3 regions of the Streptomyces sp. NPDC048650 genome follow, and region 1 is predicted to be linked to each of the others. Evidence: riboswitches for the same ligand, from Rfam matches in the RefSeq annotation. Region 1 holds a riboswitch; each other region holds the start of a gene.
The links. Region 1 has a riboswitch for cobalamin ahead of ACGFML_RS30180 (CoA-acylating methylmalonate-semialdehyde dehydrogenase). Riboswitches for the same ligand answer to the same signal wherever they lie in the genome.

Region 1 (6,353 bases):
CTCGCCGAGGACGAACGCCTCGCTGACCGCGATCATCGAGATGCCGAGGATCATGTTGTTGCAGATCTTCGCGGCCTGCCCCGCGCCCCTCCCGCCGCAGTGCACAGCCTTCCTGCCCATCGCGGCAAGGAGTGGTTCGGCCTCTTCGAACTCGGCCTGCCCACCGCCCACCATGAACGTGAGGGTGGCGGCCTCGGCGCCGACAACGCCCCCGGAGACGGGAGCGTCCAGGGCCCGCATTCCGGCGGCGACGCCGGCCTCGTGGGCGGAGCGTGCGTCGGCGACGTCGATGGTCGAGCAGTCGATGAACAGCGTGCCGGGCCGGGCGGCGGACAGCAGGCCCTCGTCCCGGTACAGGGCCAGGACATGACGCCCCGCGGGCAGCATGGTGATCACCACGTCTGCCGCAATCGCGGCCTCCTTCGACGAGGCGGCCACCTCGACGCCGGCGCCGGCAGCGGTGGCGACGAGGTCGGGCACCAGGTCGAAACCGATCACGCGGTGGCCGGCCTTGACGAGGTTGGCAGCCATGGGACCACCCATGTGGCCGAGACCGATGAAGCCGATGGTGCGGGTGTCGCCGTTCACCAGGGCACCTCCTGCGCCGATGCGAGCGGGGCGAGTCCGAGTCCGAATCCGGGGCCGGGGCCGGGGCCGGATTCGGGGCCGGACGATTCGGGTGGTGCGAAGAACCGGTCCACGTCCACGTCGCTGACCTCGGCCAGAGTGCCCGGGGACCACTGCGGGGCACGGTCCTTGTCGATGACCTGGGCACGGATGCCCTCGGTCAGGTCGTGCGAGGACAAGGCGGCGCAGGAGGTGCGGTACTCCTGTTCCAGTACGTGTTCCAGGGGCCCGAGCCGCCGGGCCCGTCGCAGCGCGGCGAGCGTGACCTTGAGCGCGGTGGGCGACTTGGTGGCCAGGGTCTCGGCGGCCCGTGCAGCCTCGGGATCGGGGTGGGCGCGCAGGCGGGCCATGATCTCTTCCACCGTGCCGGAGCGGTAGCAGGAGTCGATCCAGGCCCGATGACCTTCGAGTTCGCCCGGCGGTGGTTGCCGCACGTGGCGTTCCAGCGCGTCCCAGACCACGGTGGTGGTGAGGTCGGCGAGCAGCCGGGGCAGGCGGTCGGAGGGGACGAAGTGGTCGGCGAGGCCGCACAGCAGGGCGTCGGCGGCACCGACCGGGGTGCCGGTGAGCGCCAGGTGCGTGCCGAGCTCACCGGGTGCGAGGCCCAGCAGGTAGGTGCCGCCGACGTCGGGGACGAAGCCGATGCCGGTCTCGGGCATGGCGATCCGGGAGCGTTCGGTGACGATGCGGACGCTGCCGTGCGCGGAGACGCCGACGCCGCCGCCCATCACGATGCCGTCCATGACGGCGACATAGGGCTTCGGGTAGCGCGCGATCCGGGCGTTGAGCCGGTACTCGTCCCGCCAGAACGCCGCCGATGCGCTTCCTCCGGCGCGCGCGTCCTCGTAGATGGAGCGGATGTCGCCGCCCGCGCACAGACCGCGCTCGCCGGCGCCCGTGATGACCACGGTCTCGACGGTGGGGTCGTGCTCCCAGTGGGCCAGTGCCTGATCGATCCGCTCGACCATGGGGGCGGTGAGGGCGTTGAGGGCGCGGGGCCGGTTGAGTGTGATGCGGGCGGCGAGGCCCTCGGCGGTCAGCACGACCGGCTCGTCGGGGCCGGTCACCGCAGGGCCTCCGTCATGCCGCGGGCCACGATGACGCGCATGATCTCGTTGGTTCCTTCCAGGATCTGATGTACCCGCAGGTCGCGAACGATCTTCTCGATGCCGTACTCGCTCAGGTAGCCGTAGCCGCCGTGCAGTTGCAGCGCACGGTCGGCGACGGAGTAGCCGGTGTCGGTGGCGAACCGCTTGGCCATCGCGCACAGCTGCGGGGCCTGGCGGTCGCCACGGTCCAGGGCCTGCGCGGCCTGGTGGACCAGGGCGCGGGCCGCCGCGAGTTCGGTCGCCATGTCGGCGAGCCGGAACTGCAGTGCCTGGGCGTCGAGCAGCCGGGCCCCGAACGCCTCGCGGTCGGCGAGGTGGACGAGACTCCCGTCCAGGGCGGCGCGGGCGCCGCCGAGGGAGCAGGCGGCGATGCCGAGGCGGCCGCCGTTCAGCCCGTTCATGGCGATGCGGAAGCCGTCGCCCTCCCGGCCCAGCAGACGGTCCGCGGGCAGCCGCACCCCGTCGAGGATCACCTGGCGGGTGGGCTGGGCGTTCCAGCCCATCTTCTTCTCGTTCGGCCCGAAGGACAGCCCGGGGTCGTCCTTGTCGACGAGGAAGGCGGAGATACCGCGGGGGCCGTTGCCACTGGTGCGTGCCATGACGACGTACACCTGGGACACTCCGGCGCCCGAGATGAACTGCTTGACGCCGGTGAGGAGATAACCGTCGCCGTCGCGTACGGCGCGGGTGCGCAGGGCCGCGGCGTCCGAGCCGGCGCCCGGCTCGGTCAGGCAGTAGCTGCCCAGGTCCTCCATGGCGCACAGGCGCGGCAGCCATCGTTCGCGCTGAACCGGGTTTCCGTAGTGGTCGATCATCCAGGCGACCATGTTGTGGATGGAGACGAACCCGGCGATGGACGGGCAGCCGGAGGCCAGCGTCTCGAAGACCAGGACGCCGTCGGCGCGGCTGAGTCCGCTGCCGCCGGCCCGCTCCCGCACGTAGACGCCACCGAGCCCGATGCCCGCGGCCTTGCGCAGCACGTCCACGGGGAAGTGCTTGTCCTGGTCCCACCGCACGGCGTGCGGGGTCAGCTGGTCCTGGGTGAAGTCGAGAGTGGCCTCGACGAGGGCGAGTTGGTCGTCGGTGAGCATGGTGGTGGTCATGGCGCTCACTTCATGGTCGGGAGGGTGAAGCTCGCGCCCTCCTTGGCCCCGGAGGGCCAGCGCGAGGTGACGGTCTTGGTGCGCGTGTAGAAGCGGATCGCGTCCGGTCCGTGCTGGTTGAGGTCGCCGAATCCGGAGCGCTTCCAGCCGCCGAAGGTGTGGTAGGCGACCGGGACCGGGATGGGCACGTTCACGCCGACCATGCCGGTGTTCACCCGGCGGGTGAAGTCGCGGGCGGTGTCGCCGTCACGGGTGAAGATCGCCACGCCGTTGCCGTACGGGTGCTCACTGGGCAGGCGCACGGCCTCCTCGTAGTCGGCGGCGCGCACCACGCACAGGACGGGGCCGAAGATCTCTTCCCGGTGGACGCGCATCTGCGGGGTGACGCGGTCGAAGAGCGAGGGGCCGGCGAAGAAGCCGTTCTCGTGTCCGGCGAGGGTGAAGCCGCGTCCGTCCACGACCAGTTCGGCGCCCTCGTTGACGCCGATGTCGACGTAGCGGCGTACCCGGTCGAGGGCGTCTCGGCCGACCAGGGGCCCGAAGTCGGCATCTGGGTCGTCGGAACGGCCGATGTGCAGCTGCCCGATGCGCTCCTTCAGGCGCTCCACCAGGGCGTCGGCGGTCCGCTCGCCGACCGGGACGGCCACGGAGATCGCCATGCAGCGCTCCCCCGCCGAGCCGTAGCCCGCGCCGATCAGTGCGTCGACTGCCTGGTCGAGGTCGGCGTCCGGCATCACGATCAGGTGGTTCTTGGCGCCGCCGAAGCACTGGGCGCGCTTGCCGTGCGCGGCCGCGGTGGCGTAGATGTGCGCGGCGATCGGGGTCGAGCCGACGAAGCCGAGCGCGCCGACCCGCGGGTCCGTCAGCAGCGTGTCGACCGCTTCCTTCCCCCCGTTGACGACGTTGAGGACGCCCGGTGGGAGGCCGGCCTCCAGGAACAGCTCGGCGAGCCGGAGCGGTACGGAGGGATCGCGCTCGGAGGGCTTGAGGATGAAGGAGTTGCCGCAGGCCAGCGCGGGCGCGGCCTTCCACAGCGGGATCATCGCGGGGAAGTTGAACGGGGTGATGCCGGCGGTGACGCCGATGGGGGCGCGCAGGGAGTGCACATCGATTCCGGTGCCGGCGTTGTCGGTGAACTCGCCCTTGAGCAGATGCGGGATGCCGGCGGCGAATTCGACGACCTCCAGACCGCGTTGCAGGTCTCCGTGCGCGTCGGCGACCGTCTTGCCATGTTCGGAGGACAGCAGGCGGGCCAGCGACTCCCGCTCCCCTTCGACCAGTTGGAGGAACTTCAGCAGCACCCGGGCGCGGCGCTGCGGGTTCCACGCGCCCCATTCGTGCTGGGCCTGTGCGGCGTCGGCGATCGCCGCCTCGGTCTCGGCGCGGTCGGCGAGCGGGACGCGGGCCTGTACCTCGCCGGTGTTGGGGTCGTACACGTCGCCGTACGTCCCCGAGGTGCCCGGGGTGTGCTTGCCGCCGATGAAATGTGCCAGTTCACGGACCATGAAAGCCTGCTCTCCGTCAGGTGAGATCCGGGGATGGCGCGCCGGCCCGACACGGACGCCGGGTGGCGTGCATGCGGGGGCAGCGCGAGAAGCGCAGGGCTGGGCGACCGTCAGGTGTCAGTGATCGGTACCCGCCGGGTTCGCCGGCCAGGGGCGTAGGTGCGCACCGGTGCCATGCGTGTCTGCTCCATCCTCGTGGACAACACGGAACACCCCGCGGCCGGTATCCTGACTCCCGGATCAGCACACGCTCCCCGGCCTTCCCGACGGACTTCTCCGTCAGTGGCCGGTCTCTTTCGGGGAGCGCATTCCCCGGTCACAGTGGCGGGACCGCGCCGGAATCGCACCGGCTTCCCTGCACCGCGGGCCTTGCCCCCGAACATATAGTTGGACGTCCTAGTAAGTCCACCCCGCCACGGGCGGCGCGACCGCACATCGCGCTTCCGGACACCGGAGACCGCCGCCCGTACCCGGCCTCTGCACGCGCGTTCAGGCGTCCGGTTCCGCGACGGGGTACGGCACGAACGTGCTGCTGTTCTCGTCCACCGCGAGCCGGCGGTCCAGCGGTGGTACCGCCCGCTGCGGACAGTCGATGCGTTCGCAGATGCGGCAGCCCATGCCGATCGGGGTGGCCGCCGCGGCGTTGCCGAGGTCCAGGCCGTCCGAGTAGACGAGCCGGGAGGCGTGTCGGACCTCGCAGCCGAGGCCGATGGCAAAGGTCTTGCCGGGCTCACCCCAGCCGCCGCGGTGCCGGGTGATCGCGCGCGCGGTCCACAGGTAGCGCTGCCCGTCCGGCATCCCGGCGATCTGCACATGGATCCGGCCGGGGGTGGCGAACGCCTCATAGACGTTCCACAGCGGACAGGTGCCGCCCGCCCGGGAGAAGTGGAAGCCGGTCGCCGACTGCCGTTTGGACATGTTGCCCGCGCGGTCCACCCGGACGAACGAGAACGGCACACCCCGCAGTCGCGGGCGCTGGAGGGTGCTCAGGCGGTGACAGACCGTCTCGTATCCAAGGCCGAACTGGTCGGTGAGCCGTTCGATGTCGTAGCGCGCCTCCTCGGCCGTCGCGTGGAAGCGGCGATAGGGGAGGATCAGCGCGGCCGCGAAGTAGTTGGCGATGCCGATGCGGGCCAGCGACCAGGCGTCCGAGTCCGGGGGAAAGTCCTCCGAGGCGAGGCGGGACAGCTCGTCGTCGCATTCGAGGAACGCCAGCTGCGTGGCCATCCGGAACGCCTGCTGACCGGGGCGCAGCCGGCCCGACAGGCTCAGGACGCGGCGGGCGTCGTCGTAGTGATGCAGAACGCGCGAGTCCGCCGCCGAGACCTGCACGCCGTGGCGTTCCGCCAGCCGGGCGGTCAGAACGCGTACGACCTCACCGGGGCGGATACCGATCTCGGTGGCGAGTTCCTCGGCGGCGAGATCGGTGTCGTGGAGGTAGTTCCGGCGGCGGTAGAAGAATTCACGGATCTCCTCGTGGGCGGAGCGCGGCAGTGCGGAAACGGTCTGCCCCCTTCCTTCCGCGGCTTCGGCCAGGCGCTCGGCGAGTTGGTGGTTGCGGCGGCCGAGGTCGACCAGCAATCCGGCCACGGCCGGGATACGGGAGGCGAGTTCCGCGATGTCGGCGGGCGAGACCCGGTCGGCGGTGATCTCGTTGGCGAGAGCGTCGCGCAGATCGGCGACCAGCCGGGTGGTGTCGCGCTCGGAGAAGAACCCCGCATCGACGCCGAACACCTCGGTGAGGCGGAGCAGGACCGGGACGGTCAGCGGACGCGAGTCGTGTTCCATCTGGTTCAAGTAGCTGGGCGAGATCTCCAGCATGCGTGCCAGGGCGGCCTGGCTCAGGCGCCGGTCCTCGCGAAGCCGGCGCAGGCGCGCTCCGGCATAGGTCTTGCTCACGGCGATCGTCGCCCCTCTCCGCAGATGACTCGCCTGGATCCTATGCGCAGCAGCACTGCATCGAACCTTTGCAAGGTTGGCAAAAGCAGGCGAGAAGATACGCAAAACGT
Region 2 (6,353 bases), on a different contig from region 1:
CCGGGACAACCACCGTCATCCTGAGCCAGGAGAAAAGCGACCTCAGCCGGATCGACGTCGAGCCGGACCGGTGCCGGATCGTCGACACTCAGTACGCGTCGGGCCACGGCGAGTTCCTCTCGACGTCGCGGCCGGCCCAAGAGCCGGGCGGAGTGCATCAATGAGGCGAAGGAAATCCACACTTCGACTCGCAGCGTCGACTCGCGACGAAGCCCCTCAAGGTCAAGTCGTCGAATACCTTCGGCGACGAGGTCGGCTGGGAACTCGGCTAACCATGCCGACCGAACCGCCCCCTACCCGCGTACGGGCCGAGGGCGGCACCTGACCCTAGGTTCAGTTGTCACTGCCCATGAAGTTGTTGACTGCTTCCGGGCCCGCGTCACCGCAGCCATTGCCGGGCGCACTGATGGGCAACCTCAAGCCGTTCCCCCCAACAGTTGCGGAAGCCGCGTCAACGTGCCCTGCAGCAGCGCCTCCGGAGGAGTTAATGCAGGTGTTGTTGAAAATTGCATTTCCGAACCCAATGACGGTGGTTGCGTGGGCCGGTGCTGAGCTACCACATACAGCGGCCACTAGAACGGCAGCGGGAACAAGGCTCCGTGATGTCATCATGCCGATTCAACGAGACGTAGTCGACAAAGGTTGTGCCGGATCATCTCCGTTTGGCCCTGCCAGGGATCAGCACCTGCATCGGCGTCGAACTCGTTCCCGCCGAGGTCCCCTTCGCGCTCCATCTTAAGGTGAACGCCGACATCGACCTGGGTGCCCTCGTGCACGACGACGGGTTCGCCGGTGGCGCTCAGGTCCACGCTGCTCTCCAAGGGGCGAGGGAGGAGTTCAGCTGCTCAGCATGCCTCAGGGCACCCATGGCCGGGGATCGTGACGCCGGAGCACTTCCGCCACCATGTATGGACGGCAGCCGGCTACGGCGATCAGCTCGACCCGAAGGCGCAGTTGGACTCTCCGTGACGCCAATCCGGGTGCTCCTCGGTCACACAGGCTTCGCTCCGCCCACCGACACCTGCGACACCTGCGTCAGCCAGCCTCGTGCCGCAGCCAGCGACGGCCGAGGCTGATGTCGCCGTCGCCGGCGCGCCCCGTCGGAACGCGCCCGATGGATGAGTGTGGCGGCAGTTCAGGGCGACTGTGGCTGCGGCCGTCGTCCGGCACCGGTGAGCGAAGCGGTCCGCGTATGCGGCTTTGGTGCATGAACGTTGTCTCGGCGGTGAGGGGGGCAGGGAGGGGGTCGCCGCAGGTTGCGGAGAGGCTGGGGGGTCGGCGGGGACCGGGCGGTGGCCGCCGAGGGGGCGGTCGGCCGGATGGTGGTTGTTCGTGGTGGGGGTGCTGTGTATCGTCGTAGTGAGTGACTTGAACTTTCAAGTAAATAGCATCGCCCTCGACACCGGAAGAGCGTTCGCCATGACATCCCCCCTCAGCACTGTCCAGATTCCCCGGCTCGGTGTGGACACGCGCCATGCCGCGTCCCCCCACGGCTACGACACCGGCCTGTTCGTCCTGCGGGTCGTGCTCGGACTGACCATGGCCGCCCATGGGGCCCAGAAGCTGTTCGGCTGGTTCGGCGGTGGCGGGCTGGCGGGGACCGGGAAGTTCTTCGAGATGAGCGGTTATCCGTCGGGGAAGACGATGGCGCTGGTGGCGGGGGCGAGCGAAATGCTCGGCGGGCTGGGCCTGGTGCTGGGGCTTCTCACGCCGCTCGCTGCCGCGGCGGTCGTGGGCACGATGATCAACGCGCTCGCCGTGAAGTGGGGCGGGGGCTTCTTCGCGCCGAAGGGTGTGGAGTACGAGCTGCTGCTGACGGCCGGCGCGGTTGCGCTGGCGCTGGCGGGGCCCGGACGCTGTGCCGCCGACCGCCTGCTGCCCGTGCTGCGGGCGCACCGGCTCACCCACGGTGTGATCGCGCTGGTGCTCGCCGTCGTGGCCGCAGGGGGCGTGCTGCTGGTCCGTGCCTAGCGCACGGCGGGGATCCGTAGAGACAGCAGGACCGTGGCGCCCTGGGGGCGTTGCGGCGGAAGAAATGGGAGAGGGCTGTGTCCGTACGACGTCTCAATCACGCGGTGCTCTACATCCGCGATGTGGCGCGCTCCGTCGCCTTTTACACCGAGGCCCTCGGCCTCACGCTGGATGTCGAGATACCCGGGCGCGCCGCGTTCCTCAGCGCGCCGGATTCGCTCAATGACCACGATCTGGGGCTGTTCGCGGTGGGCGCTGACGCACCGGGTCCGGAGTCGGGCCGGGCCGGGCTCTACCACCTGGCGTGGGAGGTCGGCACGCTCGGCGAACTCGCCGCGACCGAGGCCCGGCTCGCGGCCCGCGGCGCCCTGGTAGGTGCCACGGACCACCTCGTCTCCAAGTCCCTGTACGCCAAGGACCCGGACGGCAACGAGTTCGAGGTGATGTGGCGGGTGCCGCGGGAGGATTGGCCGGGCCCGGACGAGACGCACCGGCTGCGGCCGCTCGATCTCGCGGCGGAGCTCGAGCGCTGGGGGCCCGACCTGATGACCGGTGCGGCCGCCGGCTCGGCCACCTGACGGGCGGTACGGCAGAAGCGGTGGACGGGCCCTGTGTGCCGGTTCACCGGCCGGGCGTCAGGAGCCCGACGCCGCCCGGGCGTTGCCCGGGGGTCAGGAGCCCGACGTTGCCCGCGTTGCCCAGCGCTTCTCGACCCCGGCCAGCCGCCAGTACGCCAGTGCCGCCGCCCACACCAGCACGAACAGGCCGACGATGATGAAGCCGACGTTGTCGAGGTCGAGGCCGGAAATCCAGCCGGTCACCGCGTCGTTGAGGCCGAGTTTGTCGTGCAGGACGGTGACCAGCTCGATCGTGCCGATGAGGAAGGCGACGGCGATGGACAGGCCGGTGATGGTGAGGTTGTAGTAGACCTTGCGCACCGGGTTGGAGAACGCCCACTGGTAGGCGAAGTTCATGAAGGTGCCGTCCAGGGTGTCGAAGAGGCTCATTCCGGCGGCGAACAGCAGCGGCAGGCACAGCACGGCGTACCAGGGCAGACCGGCCGCGGCGCCGCTGCCCGCCATCACCATCAGCGTGACCTCGGTCGCCGTGTCGAACCCGAGCCCGAAGAGGAAGCCCAGCGGGAACATCTGGCCCGGGCGGGAGATGGAGCGGGTGAACCGGCCCAGGACGCGATTCATGAAGCCGCGCGAATCGAGCCGCTGCTCCAGCTCGGCCTCGTCGAAGCGGCCCTCGCGCAGACCGCGGAAGACCCGCCAGATCCCGGCCAGCGCGATGAGGTTGAGGGCGGCGATGAGGTAGAGGAAGCTTCCGGACACCGTGGTGCCCACGGTGCCCAGGATCTGGTGGGTGCGGGACCGATCGTTGAGCAGGGTGCCCGCGAGCTGGGCGCCGCCCGCGACCAGGGCGGCCATCGCGACGACCACGCTGGAGTGGCCGAGGGCGAACCAGAAGCCCACCGAGACCGGCCGCTTGCCGTCGGCCATCAGCTTGCGGGTGGTGTTGTCGATGGCCGCGATGTGGTCCGCGTCGAAGGCGTGCCGCATGCCGAGGGTGTAGGCGGTGATGCCGAGCCCCACGCCGAAGACCTGGCTCCCCACGGTGTAGCGGTGCGGGACCACGAGAAGGAAGAGCACGCCGAAGGCGACGACGTGCAGCCCGGCTATGACGGCGATCAGGCCCGCCGTGCGGACGGTGTCCTGCCGGCGCCAGCGGAACGCGGCGGGGGCAGGGGTCGTCGGGGTATCGGTGGACAGGGCCATCCGTCGGTCACGCTCCAGCACCTCGTGGATCAGTTCGTGAGATGCCGTGGCCGGTCTCCTGGCTTACGGGTGCACGCATCCGCTCCCGCCTTCCCGGCCGCGGGCTGCGGTCAGTGGCGCCGTATGCGCTCACGCGCGTACGGAAGGAACGGAGACTTCCCGATCACAGTGGCGAGGGCCGCTCCGGTCTGGGACCACAAGGTCCGTCACCGGTCTTCCCGAACACCACGGCACAGCCACTCTAACCGCCGACCCCGAACGTCACCGACGGCCCCTTGGCGGCCGGACCCTCAGCGCGGCAAGGCCGACAGGAAGGCCCGCAGTTCGCGGTCGAAGAGCACGGTGTTCTCCAGGTTGACCATGTGGGCGGCGGCCGGTATCCGGATCCGGCGGGCGCCGGGGACGGCGAGGGTGATCGCGTGGGCGTTGGCGGCGATGTCCGTGCTGTCGAGGTCACCGTCGAACACGATCGTCGGCACCCGTATCTCGGACAGCCGGCCGGCGGCGCCGACTTCGACCGGCATACCGGCACCCATGCCGTCGGCGTGGACCTCGACCGTCGCCGCGGCCGAGGCGCGCATCCGCTCGCGCAGCCCGGGATGGACATCGGACGGTCCGCGGTGCGGGCCGTCCACCCACATCCGCAGGAAGTGCTCGACATACCGCTCCATGCCGTCCGGTGCGCCGATCGCCGCCACCTGTGCGCCGATGTGCTCCAGGATGAACGGGTCGGTGAAGGCGCGGCCGCTGATCCCGGGGGAGGCGAGCGCCAGGGCGCCGACCCGCTCGGGGTGGGCGACGGCGGTGTCGAGGGCCACCCGGGCGCCGTGCGAAAGGCCGACGAGGACGGCGCTCGGCACATCCAGGGCGTCGAGGAGGGCGCAGAGATCGTCGTGGTTGGCCCAGTCCCCGGCCACGGTGGAGGACAGGCCGTGGCCGCGGGAGTCGTACCGGATCACGCGGTGGCCGGAGCCCACCAGCCAGGAGAACTGCTCGTCCCACATGCGCTGGTCGAGCACACCGCCGTGCAGCAGCACCACCGCCGGGCCCTCGCCGGCCGTCTCGTAGAACAGCTCGCCATCCCTGACCGGCACGGTGCCGTTGTCGAGTTCGGTCCAGGCGCTGTACGGGTGGGTCATGCTGCGTGCACTTCCTTGTGTGGGCGGGGACGGGGAGCGGGCCGTCCCCGGCGTGGGCCGGTGGGGTTATTCGGGTTGGTTGTCCTTGTTGTCGAGATCCTCTGGGGCAACGTGCGAGCCGTCCGCCAGGTGCCGGAATTCCTCGCCGAGTCGGTCGAGTACGCGCAGCGTCGTCGAGATGTCGTCCGCGGACAGGTCGGTCAGTCCGCGGCGGAGTTCGCCGGCCTCGGACTCCTGGATTCCGCGCATCACCTCACCGCCCTCGGCGGTGAGTCGGATCAGCGAGGAGCGGCGGTGTGCGGGGTTGGGTGCCGTCACGACCAGGCCCAGCTCCGAAGCGTGGTTCACCCAGCGCTGTACCGGTTGTCGGTCGAGGCCCAGTGAGCGGGCCAACTGCGGCACCGTCCGCGGGCCTTGGCTGCGCAGCGCGTCGAGCAGCGCGTGCTCGCCGGCGGTCATGCCCGTGCCCTCCAGCTCCCGCTCCACCGCGCGCACGATCGTGCGGTGCAGGGGCCACAGGCGCCGTATGACGTCGTACAGCAGCTCTTCGGTGGGGGCCGACTCGTCGCCGGCGCCCGACTCAACGACACTCATGATGTCATGATGACACTGGAGATGTCGTTTGGGAAGGGTGTCCGTGCGGAAGGCTGTTGGTGAGGTGACGGGGGCGACGAGGAAGGAGGCGGGCGGCGGATGACGGTGCGTTTGCTGCGCGCGGTGGGAGCGGCCACCGCGGTGTACGGCCTGGCGGTGACGGCGCTGCCGGGCCTGTTGGCCCGGCCCTCGGGGCTCGTCGACGACGAGGGGCGCACCGCGCGGGAGACCCGGACGGCGTTGCGCCCGCTCGGCTGGCGCGACGCGGCGAGTGGACTCGCGATGGTGCTGGCTCCCGCGGGGCCGTCGCTGCGCACGGCGGCCTGTGTGCGCATCGCCGCGGACTTCGGCGACGCCGTGCTGCTCGCCGCCACCCTGCCGGGGCGCGAGCGGAAAGCGAAGGCGGTGGCGGTGTCGCTGGGGTGGGGCGCGTTGTCCGTCGTGGGTCTGCTGACCGATTCCTCGGACGTGTCCGCAGACTCCCGTCGTCCGTCTGACGCTGTGCGCTGATCCACCCGACAGGGCCCAGACGTGTCCGACGGGTCGCGTGGCTTCCTCCCCCTCCTCACGTCCGTGTTAGCCGGACGTTAGCGGAGCGGCAGCCCGGCAACAGCGGCCCCGGTCAGAGTGGGTGACGTACCGAGAAGACAACGACACGGACCGCCCTGGGGGACCCGCAATGAGCTCCAGCACCACTGCCCGCACCGCCCGTCGCCGCACCCTGCGCATGGCCGCCGCGGTTCTGACCGCAGCCGCCGGCCTCACCCTGACCGCCTGCTCCGGCTCGGACGCCACCGGTACCAAGCCCGCGGCCCACGCGGAATCGGGCAAGGCCGCCGCCGAGTCCAGCGGCGCCGGCTCCTCCGCC
Region 3 (6,353 bases), on a different contig from region 1:
CGCGCCCATCCGCTTGCGTGCGGCCATCGAGCCGGAGGCGTCCACGACGAACAGCACCAGATTGCCCTCGCGGCCCTCGCGCACCGCCTCGCGCAGATCGTCCCGGCGCACCACCAGCCCCCGCCCGCTCCGGCCGCGCGCCCGCTGGTGCGGCGCCGCGGCCTGGACCGTCGCCGCCAGGTGCAGCTTCCCCAGGGCGCCCCGGGGACGCCGGGCCCCGGTGGTACGGCCGTGCGCGGTACGGGCCCGGGACCGGCGCCCGTCGGCGCCCTCGCCCAGGCCCGGCACGTCCAGCCGTCGGGTACGGAACGGGTCGGCGGCGCCGACGGCGGCCTGCTGGGCCGCGGGCGCGGCGGCGGGCTGCTCGGTCTCGGCGGGCCGCTGCTCGGGGAGCGGCCCCGCCTCGTCGCCGTCCGCCTCCGGAGCGGACGGCGGTGTCTGCTCGCGGGGCTCCTGCTGCCCGCCGTCCTGCGGCGGCGCACCGCCGCCGGGGCCGGGCCCGTCCGGGCCGCCGCCGGGACCGTCGGGACCGTCGTCCGGGCCCTCCGGCTCGGGCTCCGGGTCGTCCCCGCCGCCGGACTCCTCCAGCGTCTCGTCCAGCTTGTCCTCGTCCAGGCCGGGGGCGTCGAACGGGTTGCGGCGCCTGCGGTGCGGCAGCGCCAGCAGCGCGGCCTGCCGCACATCCTCCGAGCGCACCTCGGACCGTCCCGCCCAGGCGGCCAGGGCAGTGGCCGTCCGGGCCATCACGATGTCCGCCCGCATGCCGTCCACCTCGAACGCGGCGCAGGTCGCGGCGATCTGCCGCAGCGCCGCATCACCGAGCCGGACGGACGGCAGCAGGCCCCGGGCCGCGGCGATGCGGTCGCGCAGCGCCGCCTCCTCCTCGGCCCAGCTCCCGGCGAAGGCGGCCGGATCGTCGTCGTACGCCAGCCTGCGCCGCACCACCTCGACCCGCTGCTCCGGCTCGCGCGAGGCCGCGACCTCGACGGTCAGCCCGAACCGGTCCAGCAACTGGGGCCGCAGCTCGCCCTCTTCGGGGTTCATGGTGCCGACGAGGAGGAAGCGGGCGGCGTGCCGCACCGAGACGCCCTCGCGCTCCACGTAGGACGCGCCCATGGCGGCGGCGTCCAGGAGAAGGTCCACCAGATGGTCGTGCAGCAGGTTGACCTCGTCGACGTACAGCACCCCGCGGTGCGCGTCGGCCAGCAGGCCGGGCTCGAAGGACTTCACACCGTCCGACAGCGCCCGTTCGATGTCCAGCGCGCCCACCAGGCGGTCCTCGGAGGCGCCGACGGGGAGTTCGACCATCCGCGCCGGGCGCCGCTCCCCGGCGTCCGCCGCGTGGGGGCCGTCGGGGCAGCCCGGGTCGGGCGCCCCGGGGGCGCAGGAGAAGCGGCAGCCGCCGACGACGTCGACGTCGGGCATCAGCGCCGTCAGGCCACGCACCATCGTCGACTTCGCGGTGCCCTTCTCACCCCGGACGAGCACCCCGCCGATGGCCGGTGAGATCGCGTTCAGCAGCAGGCCGAGCCGCATGTCGTCCATCCCGACGACCGCGGTGAACGGATAGGAGACCGATGCCATTAACGGGTACCCCCTTCAAGGGAATTGCTGTGGTCGGACGCGTCAAGTGGGCGGGGCGCCCCGGGCGGCACGAACGGCAGCCCCGCGGGCACCCCCTTCTCGATCAGCCGCAGCAGCGCGTCCGTGTCCGCGTGCTCCTCGATCAGATCGCCGAGCCGGTCCAGCTGCTCCTCGCGCAGCGCACCGAAGCTGGTGTCGGGGGCCGGTACGAACGCCCGGCCCGCGTCGGCCGCCACCCGGCGCAGGAACGCCCGCCGGAAGCCGTCGCTCTCCAGCGAGCCGTGCCAGTGGGTGCCCCAGACGGCGCCGGTCCGGCAGCCGTCCAGGCTGTTTCCCCGGCCGTCGGAGAAGAACGCCTCGCCGCCGGTCACCTCGGCCACGCCGTGGTGGATCTCGTACCCCTCCACCGGCTCGCCGAGCGCCTCACCGGACGGCCGGGCCAGCGTCTTACCGACCGCGAAGCGCACCCGCACCGGCAGCAGTCCCAGGCCGTCGACCTCGCCGGCCCGCGACTCGACCGCGTCCTCGATGTGCTCGCCGAGCATCTGGAAGCCGCCGCAGATGCCCAGCACCGGGCGCCCCTCGGCGGCCCGCCGGGCGATGGCGTCGGCCAGCCCGCGCTCGCGCAGCCACTGCAGGGCCCGGACCGTGCCGCGGGTGCCGGGCAGGACCACCAGGTCCGCGTCCACCAGCTCCTCGGCGCGGTCCACGAAGCGCACCACGACGCCCGGCTCGGCGGCCAGCGCGTCCACGTCCGTGAAGTTGGACATCAGGGGGACCGCACACACCGCGACCCGCAGCACGTCCGCGCCGACCGGCGGAGCCACCACCGACTCGCGGACCGCGCCGCGCAGCGACACCCGCAGCCCGTCCTCCTCGTCGATGCCCAGGCCGTGCGCGTACGGCAGGACGCCCAGCGTCGGCCGGCCGCTCAGCTGCCGCATCATCTCCAGCCCGGGCTCCAGCAGGCTCACGTCGCCCCGGAACTTGTTGACGAGATACCCCGCCACCAGCTCCTGGTCCTCGCGCGAGAGCAGCGCCGTGGTCCCGAAGAAGGAGGCGAAGACGCCGCCGCGGTCGATGTCCCCGACGATCACGACGGGCAGCCGGCCGGCCCGCGCGATGCCCATGTTCACGATGTCGGTGCGGCGCAGATTGATCTCGGCGGGGCTGCCGGCCCCCTCGCAGATCACCGCGTCATGGGTGCGCCGCAGCTCGGTCAGGCAGTCGGTCACCGTGCCGAGCAGCTGTTCCTGCCGTCCCGCGTGGTAGCCGCGCGCACTGAGCTCGCCCACCGGCTTGCCCAGCAGCACCACCTGGCTGCTGCGGTCGCTGCCCGGCTTGAGCAGTACGGGGTTCATCAGCGCGGTCGGCTCCACCCGCGCCGCGGCCGCCTGCATCGCCTGCGCCCGCCCGATCTCCGCCCCCTCGCGCGTCACGAAGGAGTTGAGCGACATGTTCTGCGCCTTGAACGGCGCCACGCGCACGCCCTGCCGGGCCAGCCAGCGGCAGATGCCCGCCGTCACCACGCTCTTGCCCGCGTCGGACGTCGTACCGGCCACCAGCAGACCACCGCCGAGGGCCGGAGCCGCTCCCGTCATGTGCCCGTTCACCGGGTCCTCCTCCTGAGCCGTGCGGCGCCGAACGCCAGCCGTCCCGCCACCGTCGCCGCCAGCGCCAGAGCGTTCACCCGCCGCGAGAGCCGCACCGCCCGTGCGATGTCGGCCACGTCCGGTGGCGGCGCCGCGCCGTTGAGCACCGGGCGGTGTTCCACCCGGCCGCCGTAGGTCAGGGTGCCGCCCAGCCGGACGCCGAGCGCGCCCGCGAACGAAGCCTCCACCGGGCCCGCGTTGGGGCTCGGGTGCGCACCACCGTCGGCCCGCCAGGCCCGCAGCGCACCGCGCCGGTCGGGGCCCGCGAGGACGGTCAGCGCGGCGGTCAGCCGGGAGCCGGGCCACCCGGCCACGTCGTCGAGGCGGGCCGAGGCCCAGCCGAACCGCCGGTAGCGCGGCGACCTGTGACCGACCATCGCGTCCAGGGTGTTCACGGCACGGAACGCCACCAGGCCGGGCACCGAGCCGAGCGCGCCCCACACCAGGGCGCCCACCACCGCGTCCGAGGTGTTCTCCGCGACCGACTCCACCACCGCGCGGGCCATCTGCGGGCCGTCCAGCGCCTGCGGATCGCGGCCGCACAGATGCGGCAGCCGCTCCCGCGCCACGTCCAGGTCGCCCGCCTCCAGCGCACCGCCGACCGCCCGCGCCTCCCGGCCGAGCGAGGTGCCGCCGAGCACCGCCCAGACGGTCGCGGCGGTCACCGCGGTCCGCGCCGGGAGGCTGCCGTGCACGGCGCGCTGCAGGAGTGCGGCACCGGCGGCCGCGCCGCCCGCGCACAACAGTGCGTGCGCCGCCCCGTATCCGCGGTGGTCGCGCCACAGTCGACGCTCGACGGCGCCCGCGGCCCGGCCGAAGGCGGCCACCGGATGGCCGCGCCGAGGGTCCGCCACGATCAGGTCACCGAGGAAGCCGAGGGCCGCGCCGCACGCGTAGGCCGCGTGTTCGCCGCGCATCGGATCAGGCCGCCGTCTGGCCTCGAAGGGACACGGCGACGGCAGGGCGCGGGCATCTCGAACGGCGGCCGGGCATGGTGATATGTCCTCACTCAGGGTCCGCGCCCTGGCTCGACGTGACGGCGACAAGAGTCTCCTGGCTCCCGGATCGGCGCTTCCCCCGGCCTTCCAGTCCGTACCCACCGACCCCTTCGGGCAGGCGCGCGACGGACCGTGACCTTCGCTGGAGGAACGCTCCCCGGTGACAGTGGCGGGACCGCGCCGGATTCGCACCGGACTTCCTCAGCTGTCGCCGAATGGCCCGGGCAGTCCACCACGCCCCGCGAATGCCCGTCAACTCACCCTTGACCTGCGACGCAGCCCTGTGGCAGGGGGTGTGGCGCGGGCCACAGGGTGTCCGGTGCGTCACCGACGGTTGCCCCTGGGCCCGGTCCCGCGCCACCATCTGGTGCACGGTGGGCGATGGGGCCCGCCGGAAGGGGGGCCGGGGGATGCCGGACAGCGCTGACCGAGACGAGATCCGCCAGGAGATCCGCATCAGGATCACAGGCACGCACAATCCGGAACAGGACGGTGCGGACCTGCGGGCGTGGCTGGAGCGGGAGCCGTGGCTGACCAGCCGTCGGCACGACTGGGCGCTGCGCCCGCGGCCGGCGGCCGAGGGCGCCGACGAGGCCGGCCCCGCCGACATGGCCGTCGGCGTGGACGACGTGATCCTCGTGGTCGTCGGCGCGGTCGCCGCGGAGATCACCAAGAGCCTGACCATCGCCCTGCAGGAGTGGCTGCGGCGGCGCAAGGAGGAGCGCTCCGCGGGCGAGGAACCCGCCGTCGTGGTCGGCGAGGGCGACGGTGCACTGCGCGAGCTCGGCGGCGCCGAGGGCGGCAGCACCGCCGGGGACTGAGCGGATGTCCGAATACGACGCGCGCGGCAAGACCAACCGGGCGCTGCTGATCTGTGTCGGCGACTACAAGAACCTCCGCCCGCTGCCCGCGGTGCGGGACAACGCCGAACAGCTCCGGCGCGTCCTTGCCGACCCCGGCACCGATCTGTTCACCGAGGACGAGGTCCGCGTCTGCAAGGCCCAGGAGCCGTGGGAGGTGGAGCAGGCGCTGGACGCCGTCACCGACGAGGCACGCGGCCTGCTGCTGGTGTACTTCTCCGGCCACGGCCGGGTCGGCCCGGACGGCGGCAATCTCCAGCTGATGGTCGGCGCCTCGAGGTCCCGGCTGCACAAGACCGTCTCCTGGCAGGACACGGTGCTGCCCTACCTGGACAACGCCCGTGCCGACCGGATCGTCGTCGTCCTGGAGTGCTGCTACGCCGGAAACGCCGGCGAAGCCGTCCACCGCTGCCGCAGACCCCTCTCGCTGCTGATGGCCGCGCAGCCCAACCGCCGGATCTTCAGCGGCGAGGAACCGGCCGGCGGCAGCGTCTTCACCCGCGCCGTGGTCGCGGTCCTCGAACGCGGCATACCCGGCAGGCGCTTCGTCGCCTTCGACGACCTCGTACAGGCGCTGCGCGAGGAACTCGCCGACGAGCGGACCCCGATGGGCGACGTCTGGGAGCCCCGCTCGGCGAAGCAGAACACCACCGACGACGTCGTCCTCTCCTTCGCCACTCCCGAGGTCCGGCCCCCGACCCCACTGCGGGTCCGCTTACGCCGCTGGCTCAACCCGGTGCTCCAGCACTGGATCCGCCTCCTGCTCACCCTGGCGATCGTCTTCGTGCCGGCCACCGCGGGCGTCGTCCTGCTGAACCTCCCCGGCGCCGCACCGCCCTGTCCGCCCGCCCTCGAACTGCGGCTGCTCACCGACCCCGAGGCCGAGGCGACCCTGCGCCGGGTCGCCTTCGACTACGAGATGTCCGCCGCCAACATCCGCCCCCTGTCCGGCGAGAGCGACTACCCCGACGGGTGCCGGCGCGCCCAGATCACCGTCTACTCCGCCGCCAAGGACCAGACAGACCAGGGCTTCGCCGCCGCCGACCGCTGGCAGGGCGAGGCGCGGGGCACCGGCCGGAGCGGGCCGGACGGCAAGGGCGTCGAGCCCCTCCACCGGCCGGGCCCGCAGCCCGACCTGTGGATCCCCGAGTCGACCGCCGACTACGACGAGGCCCGCCGCCTGATGCCGGCCGGCGGATCCCCCGCGACGCTGCGCAACACCGGCCCGGTCGCCTACACCCCGCTCGTCGTCGGCATTC

Region 2: it holds a riboswitch for cobalamin, as region 1 does, so the genes downstream of both, ACGFML_RS12260 (HoxN/HupN/NixA family nickel/cobalt transporter) here and ACGFML_RS30180 (CoA-acylating methylmalonate-semialdehyde dehydrogenase) in region 1, are expected to answer to the same signal.
Region 3: it holds a riboswitch for cobalamin, as region 1 does, so the genes downstream of both, ACGFML_RS35040 (cobalamin biosynthesis protein) here and ACGFML_RS30180 (CoA-acylating methylmalonate-semialdehyde dehydrogenase) in region 1, are expected to answer to the same signal.

Annotation. Positions count from the first base shown of each region.
Region 1 covers NZ_JBICVM010000013.1:137,628-143,980, forward strand. The annotation lists gene mmsB (3-hydroxyisobutyrate dehydrogenase) at 1-588, opposite strand, end outside; gene ACGFML_RS30170 (enoyl-CoA hydratase/isomerase family protein) at 585-1,694, opposite strand; gene ACGFML_RS30175 (acyl-CoA dehydrogenase family protein) at 1,691-2,839, opposite strand; gene ACGFML_RS30180 (CoA-acylating methylmalonate-semialdehyde dehydrogenase) at 2,845-4,344, opposite strand; cobalamin riboswitch at 4,545-4,731, opposite strand; gene ACGFML_RS30185 (short-chain fatty acyl-CoA regulator family protein) at 4,834-6,243, opposite strand.
Region 2 covers NZ_JBICVM010000003.1:648,906-655,258, forward strand. The annotation lists gene ACGFML_RS12240 (hypothetical protein) at 1-164, shown strand, start outside; gene ACGFML_RS12245 (hypothetical protein) at 609-809, opposite strand; gene ACGFML_RS12250 (DoxX family protein) at 1,420-1,971, shown strand; gene ACGFML_RS12255 (VOC family protein) at 2,049-2,549, shown strand; gene ACGFML_RS12260 (HoxN/HupN/NixA family nickel/cobalt transporter) at 2,643-3,752, opposite strand; cobalamin riboswitch at 3,783-3,997, opposite strand; gene ACGFML_RS12265 (alpha/beta fold hydrolase) at 4,043-4,891, opposite strand; gene ACGFML_RS12270 (MarR family winged helix-turn-helix transcriptional regulator) at 4,958-5,485, opposite strand; gene ACGFML_RS12275 (hypothetical protein) at 5,585-5,995, shown strand; gene ACGFML_RS12280 (hypothetical protein) at 6,165-6,353, shown strand, end outside.
Region 3 covers NZ_JBICVM010000020.1:57,348-63,700, forward strand. The annotation lists gene ACGFML_RS35030 (putative cobaltochelatase) at 1-1,584, opposite strand, end outside; gene ACGFML_RS35035 (cobyric acid synthase) at 1,584-3,185, opposite strand; gene ACGFML_RS35040 (cobalamin biosynthesis protein) at 3,194-4,153, opposite strand; cobalamin riboswitch at 4,283-4,438, opposite strand; gene ACGFML_RS35045 (hypothetical protein) at 4,645-5,055, shown strand; gene ACGFML_RS35050 (caspase family protein) at 5,060-6,353, shown strand, end outside.